One region of the Serratia sp. AR11 genome, then DNA from elsewhere that is predicted to be linked to it. Evidence: predicted binding sites of a transcription regulator. Region 1 holds the regulator's gene; the other holds the start of a gene.
The links. Region 1 encodes LexA, which represses DNA repair genes until DNA is damaged. Its sites were predicted from a motif close to TNCTGTATGTACATACAGNA; they were not measured.
Positions count from the first base shown of each region.

Region 2: a site for LexA is predicted at 2,362-2,381, ahead of dinB (DNA polymerase IV). Genes of this name have one in related genera too.

Region 1 is NZ_CM150739.1:4,978,462-4,983,381, forward strand. It holds gene zur (zinc uptake transcriptional repressor Zur) at 1-237, shown strand, start outside; gene ACSOSI_RS23515 (CsbD family protein) at 346-555, opposite strand; gene dinF (MATE family efflux transporter DinF) at 840-2,204, opposite strand; gene lexA (transcriptional repressor LexA) at 2,497-3,105, opposite strand; gene ACSOSI_RS23530 (diacylglycerol kinase) at 3,227-3,595, opposite strand; gene plsB (glycerol-3-phosphate 1-O-acyltransferase PlsB) at 3,745-4,920, shown strand, end outside.
Region 2 is NZ_CM150739.1:969,579-974,498, reverse strand. It holds gene pepD (beta-Ala-His dipeptidase) at 1-1,229, shown strand, start outside; gene dinB (DNA polymerase IV) at 1,285-2,346, opposite strand; gene ACSOSI_RS04600 (glycerophosphodiester phosphodiesterase family protein) at 2,544-3,428, shown strand; gene nqrM ((Na+)-NQR maturation NqrM) at 3,476-3,703, opposite strand; gene ACSOSI_RS04590 (FAD:protein FMN transferase) at 3,714-4,742, opposite strand; gene nqrF (NADH:ubiquinone reductase (Na(+)-transporting) subunit F) at 4,743-4,920, opposite strand, start outside.

The sequences.
Region 1 (4,920 bases):
CAGCCGACGCACACTTCCGCGCTGTTTATCTGCGATCGCTGTGGTCAGGTGACTGAACGCACTACCGAAGGGGTCGAAGAGACGTTGCAGAAACTGGCGAAGGAGTCTGGTTTTGTTCTGCGTCATAACGTGGTGGAGGCGCATGGCCTGTGTGCGGGTTGCGTTGAGGTAGAAGCCTGTGACAGCAAGCATGACTGCGGCGAACACGATCACAGCATCGCCATCAAGAAGAAATAGGTTGGTTTTTCAGGTACCTCCCTGTACCTGCAGGCTTGGCGTTAAGGGGATAAAAACGCCGGGCCTTTAAAAGTAGCTTGTGGCCGCAATCCGCTGCGGCCCAGCGCGCTACCAGCGATACTTGTTGTGGTCTTCCCAGGATTTAACTTCTTTCTCGGCCGCCTCTTTCTGGTAGCCATAACGTTCCTGAATTTTACCGACAAGCTGTTCGCGTTTCCCTTCAATGACCGTCAGATCGTCATCGGTCAGCTTGCCCCACTGTTCCTTCACTTTCCCTTTAAACTGCTTCCAGTTACCGTCGGCTTGATCTTTGTTCATAACCTCTCCGTTACCTGTGATTAGTCAGTTTTAAACGCCTGTGGCCGGACTTAACTGAGTAATTATTTCGGTCAATCGACCTGAATAAAAGGGTTGTCAGTTCCAATTTATTCCGCCAACCACATGATTAACTATAGCTACAGATAGCGATAAAAAAGAAAAAGTCAGGATAAAAATTCACAAAACAAAGAAAAATCAGTAAAAACCCCAGAAGAACAGTAGTTAAGCGGAAAGAATTTCGCTCAAGAAAATGTAACTTAATATAAACAAAAACATAAGAAAAACTAATTATTACTCATTTTTGACTGTGTCACATCCGCTGTAAACCAGGTCCCTCGCACCCTGTGGCAATGCCAAATCCACCCGAGCGCAAGGCCGCGTAGCGAAAGGAACACCGCCAGCGCCAGCCACAATCCATGGTTGCCCAGTACAGGTAGGGTAAACAGCGTCAGCCCATAACCGGCGGCGGCTACTGCCATGCTGTTACGCATTTCTGCGCCGCGGGTGGCACCAATAAACATGCCGTCCAGCAAATAGCACCATACTCCCACCAACGGCAGCACTACCTGCCACGGCAGATAGTGGCTCGCCAGTGCGCGCAGCTCCGGTAAAGAGGTCAAGGCGGCAATGATTTGCTGCCCGGCAACGGCATAGAGCAGACCAAAGCCCAACGCCACCAGGCAGGCCTGCCGGCAAGCCGCACGCCATACTTTACGCAGTTGGCTATCGTCACGGGCGCCATAGGCATGGCCCGAATGTGCCTCTACCGCGTAGGCGAAACCGTCCAGCGCATAAGCGGTGAAGGTCAGCAAATTCATCAGCACCGCATTTACCGCGACCACCTCGCCGCCCAGCCGGGCACCGAAGATGGTCAGCGAGGCAAAACACAGTTGCAGCAGCAATGAACGCAGCATAATGTCGCGATTCAACGCCAGCAGACGCCGCAGATTACCGCGCCAGGCTTGGCGCAGCATTGGCACAGAAATGCCGCGTATGCGCATCACGCGCCAGGACAGCCATAATCCCAACAGCAGCGTGGCATATTCAGAGATAGCCGTCGCGGTCGCGGCCCCCTGCACGTTCCAGCCCAGTCCCATCACCAGCCAGATATCCAATACGATATTCAGCAGGTTGCCGACAATCAGCAGGATCACCGGTGCGCGCACGTATTGCACGCCAAGCAACCAACCCAGGATCACCATATTGGCCAGCGCCGCCGGGGCGCTCAGCCAGCGGATCTCGAGGAACAAACGAGCCTGTTCCAGCACCGCCCCATCGCCACCGACGATTTTTAGCGCCAACTCAATCAGCGGATAGCGCAGCAACACAATAGCCACCCCGGCCAACACCGCCAGCAGCAACGGCTGCATAAAGGCTCGTGCCAGCCCCTGCGGATTTTGTGCCCCCAACGCCTGAGCAGTCAGCCCGGTGGTGCTCATACGCAGAAACAGCAACAGCATAAACAGGAAGCTGGTGGCCATGGAGCCAACCGCTACGCCACCCAGATAGGTCGGGCTGTCGAGGTGGCCGATGACTGCGGTATCTACCAGCCCAAGCAGCGGCACGGTGATATTGGAGAAAATCATGGGCAGCGCAAGGCGCCACAGGGCTTTATCGGTATCGCTGGTGAAGGCAGAAAGCAGGCGCATAGTGAAATGTTCCCGTGTATACCCGTCATCTTTCAAATTGCAGCGTTGTTATCTGCACTCAGTTATGTGGCCCGTCCATGAGCCACACCCCTTCGGGGCCGCTGCAAACAGCGTTCAAATCTGCTCCCGGCAGATTTGTCACCCCAGTTACTTACCTGAGTAAGCGCCTGGGGATGAGCGAGTTGGCCGCCTAGCTGCAACTTGAAAGCTATAGGGTATATAGTGAATCAGATATGACATCGCCCCAGAACTGGGGCGACTTGAATCAGAGGACGATGTTTGGGCGTGAGGATTAAACCCAGTCGCCATTGCGGATCACACCGACCGCCAGACCTTCAATGGTGAAATTCTGCTGACGCAGATCGACCACAATCGGCTGGAATTCACTGTTTTCCGGCAGCAGCTCAACCACGTTACCGTGTTTTTTCAGGCGCTTGACTGTGACTTCATCTTCAATGCGTGCCACAACCACCTGGCCATTACGCACGTCCTGAGTTTTATGCACCGCCAGCAGATCGCCGTCGAGAATACCGATGTCACGCATCGACATGCCGTTGACCCGCAGCAGGAAATCCGCGCTCGGTTTGAACAGGGATGGATCGACCTTGTAGTGCCCTTCGATATGCTGCTGCGCCAGCAGCGGCTCACCGGCAGCGACACGGCCAATCAGCGGTAAACCCTCTTCATCTTCCATCAGCAGGCGAATGCCGCGCGAAGCGCCGGAGATAATCTCGATAACGCCTTTACGCGCCAGCGCTTTCAGGTGTTCTTCTGCGGCATTTGGCGAACGGAACCCCAGACGCATGGCGATCTCGGCGCGCGTTGGCGGCATGCCAGTGGACGAAATATGATCGCGAATCAGATCATAGACCTCTTGCTGTCTGGTAGTTAGTGCTTTCATTCCGCCCCCTGTTTGTTTATACAGTCTTGCTGTGAGTATATACAGGTAACTGCGGCTTGGGAACCGAAGAGTGAATAAAAATCAGGGATTAGCGACACCTGTCGCAACGCAACGCCGCCACTCAGGCAAAGTGCTGCCACAGCACCGACCCCCAGACAAACAGCGCCAAAATAATCGCCAGCGAAACCGCCGCCGAGCCCATATCCTTTGCCCGACCGGAAAGCTCGTGATGCTCAGTCCCTACCCGATCGACAATCGCCTCAATCGCGCTGTTCAGGATTTCGACGATCATCACCAACAGCACCGATCCGATCAGTAAAATGCGCGCTATCGCACCCACGTCCAGCCAAATCGCCAGTATGATAGCCAGCACGGTCGCCACCAATTCCTGGCGGAATGCCGCTTCGTGCTGCCAGGCAGCGGAAAAGCCTTTATAAGAGTAGCCGGCGGCTTTAATAATACGGGTCAGGCCGGTTGCTTGGTTTGCCATGTTTTTTAGTGCCTTTAGCAGAGATAAGTCATAATTAAACAGTCTAGGCCAGGAAACTCTCCCGGCTCTCGGTTTTCCAACACCACAGATCTGCTACCCGGTTTCTGGTATGCTTGCGGCGCATTGCTAACAAGAGGCTTCACGTTGTTATGTCAGGTTGGCGTAAAATTTATTATAAACTATTGAATTTACCACTCAAACTGTTGGTAAGAAGTAAGGTTATCCCTTCAGATCCGGTCACGGAGTTAGGGTTGGATCCCTCACGGCCGATTTTGTATGTTTTACCTTATAATTCCAAGGCGGATTTGCTGACGCTGCGCACCCAGTGCCTGGCGCAAGATCTGCCCGACCCCCTCAATCCGCTGGAGATAGACGGCACCGTGCTGCCAAGCCACGTGTTTATTCACGACGGCCCGCGCGTATTCCGCTACTACACGCCGAAAGAAGAGTCGGTAAAACTGTTCCACGACTATCTGGACCTGCACCGCAGTAATCCGGATCTCGACATTCAGATGCTGCCGGTTTCGGTGATGTTTGGCCGCTCTCCGGGGCGCGAAGGTCACGGCACACCGCATCTGCGTCTGCTGAATGGCGTGCAGAAATTCTTCGCCGTGCTGTGGCTCGGCCGCGACAGCTTTGTCCGTTTTTCCAATACCGTTTCGCTGCGCCGCATGGCCACCGAGCACGGTACGGACAAAATCATTGCGCAGAAACTGGCTCGCGTAGCACGCATGCACTTCTCGCGTCAGCGTCTGGCCGCCGTCGGCCCAAGCCTGCCGGCCCGTCAGGACCTGTTCAACAAGCTGTTGGCGTCCAAGGCGATCGAAAAAGCGGTCGAAGACGAAGCTCGCAGCAAGAAGATTTCCCACGAAAAAGCCCAGCAGAATGCCATTGCGCTGATGGAAGAGATCGCTGCCGACTTCTCTTACGAGACGGTGCGCCTTTCCGATCGCGTGCTGAGCTGGACCTGGAACCGACTGTATCAAGGTATCAACGTCACAAACGCCGAACGCGTGCGTCAGTTGGCGCAGGACGGCCACGAGATTGTTTATGTACCCTGCCACCGCAGCCACATGGACTACCTGCTGCTGTCCTACGTGCTGTATCACCAGGGTCTGGTGCCACCGCATATTGCTGCCGGTATCAATCTCAACTTCTGGCCGGCCGGGCCGATCTTCCGTCGCCTGGGCGCTTTCTTTATCCGCCGCACCTTCAAAGGCAACAAACTGTACTCGACGGTATTCCGTGAATACCTCGGCGAGCTGTTTACCCGCGGTTACTCGGTGGAATACTTTGTTGAAGGTGGCCGTTCCCGTACCGGACGT
Region 2 (4,920 bases), 1.5 Mb from region 1:
ACATGGTGCCACAGAAAAATAACGACACCGTGCACGACTTCACCAAGGATCCGATTCAGCCGTACATCGACGGTGAGTGGATCAAGGCGCGCGGCACCACGCTGGGTGCCGACAACGGCATCGGTATGGCCTCCGCACTGGCCGTGCTGGCCGACGACAGCGTCGAACACGGCCCGCTGGAAGTGCTGCTGACCATGACCGAAGAAGCCGGTATGGACGGTGCATTTGGCCTGCAGGCTAACTGGCTGCAAGCGGATATCCTGATCAACACCGACTCAGAAGAGGAAGGCGAGATCTACATGGGTTGCGCCGGCGGTATTGATTTCATCACCACCCTGCCACTGCAGCGCGAAACCGTGCCTGCCGGTTATCAGACCCTGAAGCTGACGATCAAAGGCCTGAAAGGCGGCCACTCTGGCGCGGATATCCACGTTGGGCTGGGCAATGCCAACAAACTGCTGGCACGCTTCCTGTTTGATCATACCGCTGAGCTGAACCTGCGCCTGCTGGATCTGAACGGCGGTACGCTGCGTAATGCTATTCCGCGTGAAGCCTCTGCAGTGGTTGCCGTGCCGGCCGAGAAAGCCGATGCGCTGAAAGCGCTGAGCCAGGCGTTCCTGGCTACCCTGCAAAACGAGCTGGCTGCCAAAGAGAAGAACATTACCGTTTTGCTGGAGCCTGTCACCAGCACCTCGCAGGCGATGACCAGCGATAGCCAACAGCGTTTTGTAGCGCTGCTCAATGGCACGCCAAACGGTGTGATCCGCATGAGCGACGCGGTGAAAGGCGTGGTGGAAACCTCACTGAACGTGGGCGTGGTCACCACCAGCGACAGCGAAGCAGAAATCATCTGCCTGATCCGCTCGTTGATCGACAGCGGTAAAGACTACGTGGTCGGCATGCTGACCGCTCTGGGTCAGTTGGCCAACGCCAAAGTGGCACCCAAAGGCGGCTACCCAGGCTGGCAGCCGGACGCAGACTCACCGGTGATGCATCTGGTGCGCGAGATTTATCAGGATCTGTTCAACAAGACGCCGAACATCATGGTGATCCACGCAGGTCTGGAATGCGGTCTGTTCAAAAAACCGTACCCAAACATGGATATGGTGTCGATTGGGCCAACCATCACCGGGCCACACTCGCCGGATGAGCAGGTGCATATCGAAAGCGTGGGCCTGTACTGGAAGTTGCTGACGGCACTGCTGAAAGCTATCCCAGAGCGCGCGTAATATTACAGATGACTTAGTGATTAAACCAAGGGCGCAATACTGCATTGCGCCCTTGTTATTCCCAGGGTAGCAGCAGTTGCCGCTCCAGTTGCGGATCCAGCAGCGTCACGTGCAACCCGACCAGTCGCACCCCGCGCCCTTCACGCCGCTCACGCCATACCTGCCGTGCCACGTTGATTAAATCGTCTTTATTCAGTACTGGCCAAACGTGTTCCTGGGTAGTTTGCTGGAAATCCTGAAACTTCAGTTTTACCCCCTGCCGGGCGATGTGCAGATCCGGTTTCACCTTACGCAACCGCAGTTCCAGCTCGGGATAGAGTTTATCGACAATCAACGCTTCGCAGTCTTCCCAGTCATGGATGTCCTCCGCCAAGGTTCGCTCCACCCCCACCGACTTGCGTAACCGCTCTGGCGAAACCTCACGCAGATCAATTCCCTGACAACGCTCCCACAGCACCCGGCCAAATTTGCCGAAGCGCTTTAACAGCGCCGCCAGATCGTACTGCTGCACGTCGACGCAGGTGATCAGCCCCACTTCTTCCAGCCGTTTGGCGGTTACTTTGCCCACGCCAGGGATTTTACTCAGCGGTAACTGCTGTAAAAAAGCCGGCACCTGCGCCGGGGTGATGACGTATTGTCCGTTCGGCTTATTCAACTCTGAGGCAATTTTGGCGAGGAACTTGATCGGCGCGATACCGGCAGAAGCGGTAAGGTTGAGTTCATCGGAGATAGTCTGGCGAATTTGCTCGGCGATCAACGTCGCCGAGCCGTTGCACTGGCGGCAGTCGGTCACGTCCAGATAGGCTTCATCCAGCGACAGCGGTTCAATCAGCGGGGTGTAGCGGGCGAAGATTTCGCGGATATGCTGCGAGGCTTCCTTATACGCCGCCATACGCCCGGGCAGCAGCTTAAGGTGCGGGCAAAGCTTGAGCGCCATCGCCGTCGACATCGCACTGTGCACACCATAGCGGCGTGCAGGATAGTTGGCGGTGCTGATCACCCCACGCCGGTCGGCACTGCCGCCAATTGCCAACGGAATATCGCGCAGGCTGGGATCGTCGCGCATTTCTACCGCCGCGAAGAAGCAGTCCATATCGACATGAATGATTTTACGCATCGCGCCTCCCAATAACACTGTATAAGTATACAGGCAACAATGGAAAGCTCAAGCCTCGGCTCTACTCGGAGAAAACGGGGTTTCACCCAATTATCTTCGACTTGTTAAAAAAGCGTAATTTTTCAATAGTACGCTGTGGCAAATTAGTCGCCACAGTTACTGACAACAATAACTCTACGCACAGGATGGTGCCCTACATGAAAACATTATCGGTCTATTTGTTAGCCTCAGCCTTATCCCTGATATCCCTTGCCGCTACCGCCGCGCCCGCCATTATCGCTCACCGTGGTGGTACCGCCGACGCTCCTGAAAATACCCGCGTCGCCATTGAAACCGCACTGAAAAACGGCGCCGACGCCATCTGGATCACCCTGCAGGAATCCAAAGACGGCGTGATCGTGCTTTACCGCCCTTCGGATCTGAAAGCGCTAACCGATCGGCAGGGATTGGTTTCCGCCTTTACCGCTGCGCAACTGGCGAAAGTTGACGCCGGTTGGTCATTTGCCAAAGGTGAAACCCATCCGTTCCGGGGTAAAGGCATTGGCATTCCACGTTTGGATGAGATCCTCAATGCCTTCCCCAAGGTTAACTTCTATCTGGATATCAAATCCCCAGACGCAGACCCGGCCCAGTTCGGCAAAGCCCTGCTGGCAACGCTGGAAAAAACCAACAGCCTGAACCGCACCCGCGTGTACTCCACCGATGCCAAATATCTGCAGGCGCTGCCGCCGGCGATCAAACGTTTTGAAACCCGCGATGAAACCCGCGACCTGCTGGCGAATATCAGCCTGTCGCATCTGTGTGAGCTGAAGCCAGACCATCAGCAACCGCGCTGGTACGGGCTGGAACTGAAAAGAGAAGTAGAAGTGGTGGAGAAATTTACCCTGGGTGAAGGGCGCTCCAAGGCGTTTCTAACCTGGGATAAAGAATCGATCGACTGCTTCCGTTCGCAAGGCCCGGCGCACATCATCCTGTTCGGCATCAACACCCCGGCAGAATACCAGCAGGCGCTGGCGCTGGGTGTAGACGGGGTTATGGTCAACTCACCGGCTGAAGCCAGGGAGTTTGCCAAGGCCAAATAACCGATTTAAAACGCTGTAAAAAAGGGCGCTGTATGCGCCCCAGTTATTCAGATAATCCGGTGTTTTTCCAACTGTTGCTGGCGCAACGCCTCTTTCTCCAGACGCTTTTTACGCGCATCGCAGGGTTCTGGGCAGTCACAGACTTTATCCATCCCCAACGACGTGATCCCGCCGCAGCTGCCTTGCAGGCTTTTACGCTTGAACACGTACCCCAACGACATCCCGCCGACAATCAGCAGAAACAACACGAAGCTGGCGACAAATACTGTCAACATAGCGACCTCACTAGCTCTTGTTCAAATAAGGTTTGAACGCGTCGGAGTAGCGCTCTTCAAAACCTTTGGTGGTTTTCACAATCATGAACACCGGGATCCCCATCAGGTTCGCCAACGCCATGCCGCGCTCCGGCCCCAATACGTTCAACCCGGTAGACAGACCATCGGCGGCCATACAGGTCGGGCTCAGCACCGTAACCGACACCAGATGATGATGGATCGGCTTGCCGGTAACCGGATCTATGGTGTGCGAATAACGCACGCCGTCCTGTTCGAAGTAGTTGCGATAATCCCCCGAGGTGGCGATCGACATCTCGCCCGGCTGGATCACCAGTTGCGCCTTCTGCTCCATGCCGGCCGTCGGCCGTTCAATGGCGATACGCCACGGTTTTTTCTCACCGTTGTGGCCACGAGTACGGACCTCACCGCCAATATCCACCATGTAGTTCTTAACCTGCTGCGATTGCAGATACTGGGCAATCACATCCACCCCGTAGCCCTTGGCGATCGAGGAGAGATCGACATACAGCTCAGGAATGCTCTTTACCAATGCATTGCCCTGCACCGACAGTTTGTCGATACCGGTCCAGGCGCGGCGGCGCTCCAGTTCGGCAGCGCTCGGCACCTTGTCCGGCCGCCCTTCCGGGCCGAAGCCCCACAGATTAACCAGCGGCCCGACGGTCACGTCCAGCGCGCCGTCGGTGACGCGGTTAATGCGCAGCGCTTCCAGCACCACCTCGGTGGTTGCCGCCGATACCGGGAAGGGTTTATCAACAGCGCGACTGGCGTTGAAGCGGCTCAGTTCAGAGCCTGGCCGGTAGGTGGACATTTGGTCGTTCACCAACTCCAACCGCTTGTCGATCTCCGCCTGTATTTTGGCGGCTGACGGCGTGTCATCACCGGTGACGTAGCGAACTGAATACGATGTCCCCATGGTTTTGCCATCGAGATTGACCTGCTCCGGTCCGCAGCCGGTCAATAACAGGGTGGCGCTGAGCGCCACCGTCGTCATCAACCCCTTCATTGCCCATGCGCGCATTTAGCCACCAAAGTCATCAAGCATGATATTTTCGTCTTCAACGCCCAGGTCTTTCAGCATCTTGATCACTGCGGCGTTCATCATTGGCGGACCGCACATGTAAAACTCACAGTCTTCCGGGGCCGGATGGTTCCGCAGATAGTTCTCCAACAGAACATTATGGATAAAGCCGGTGTAA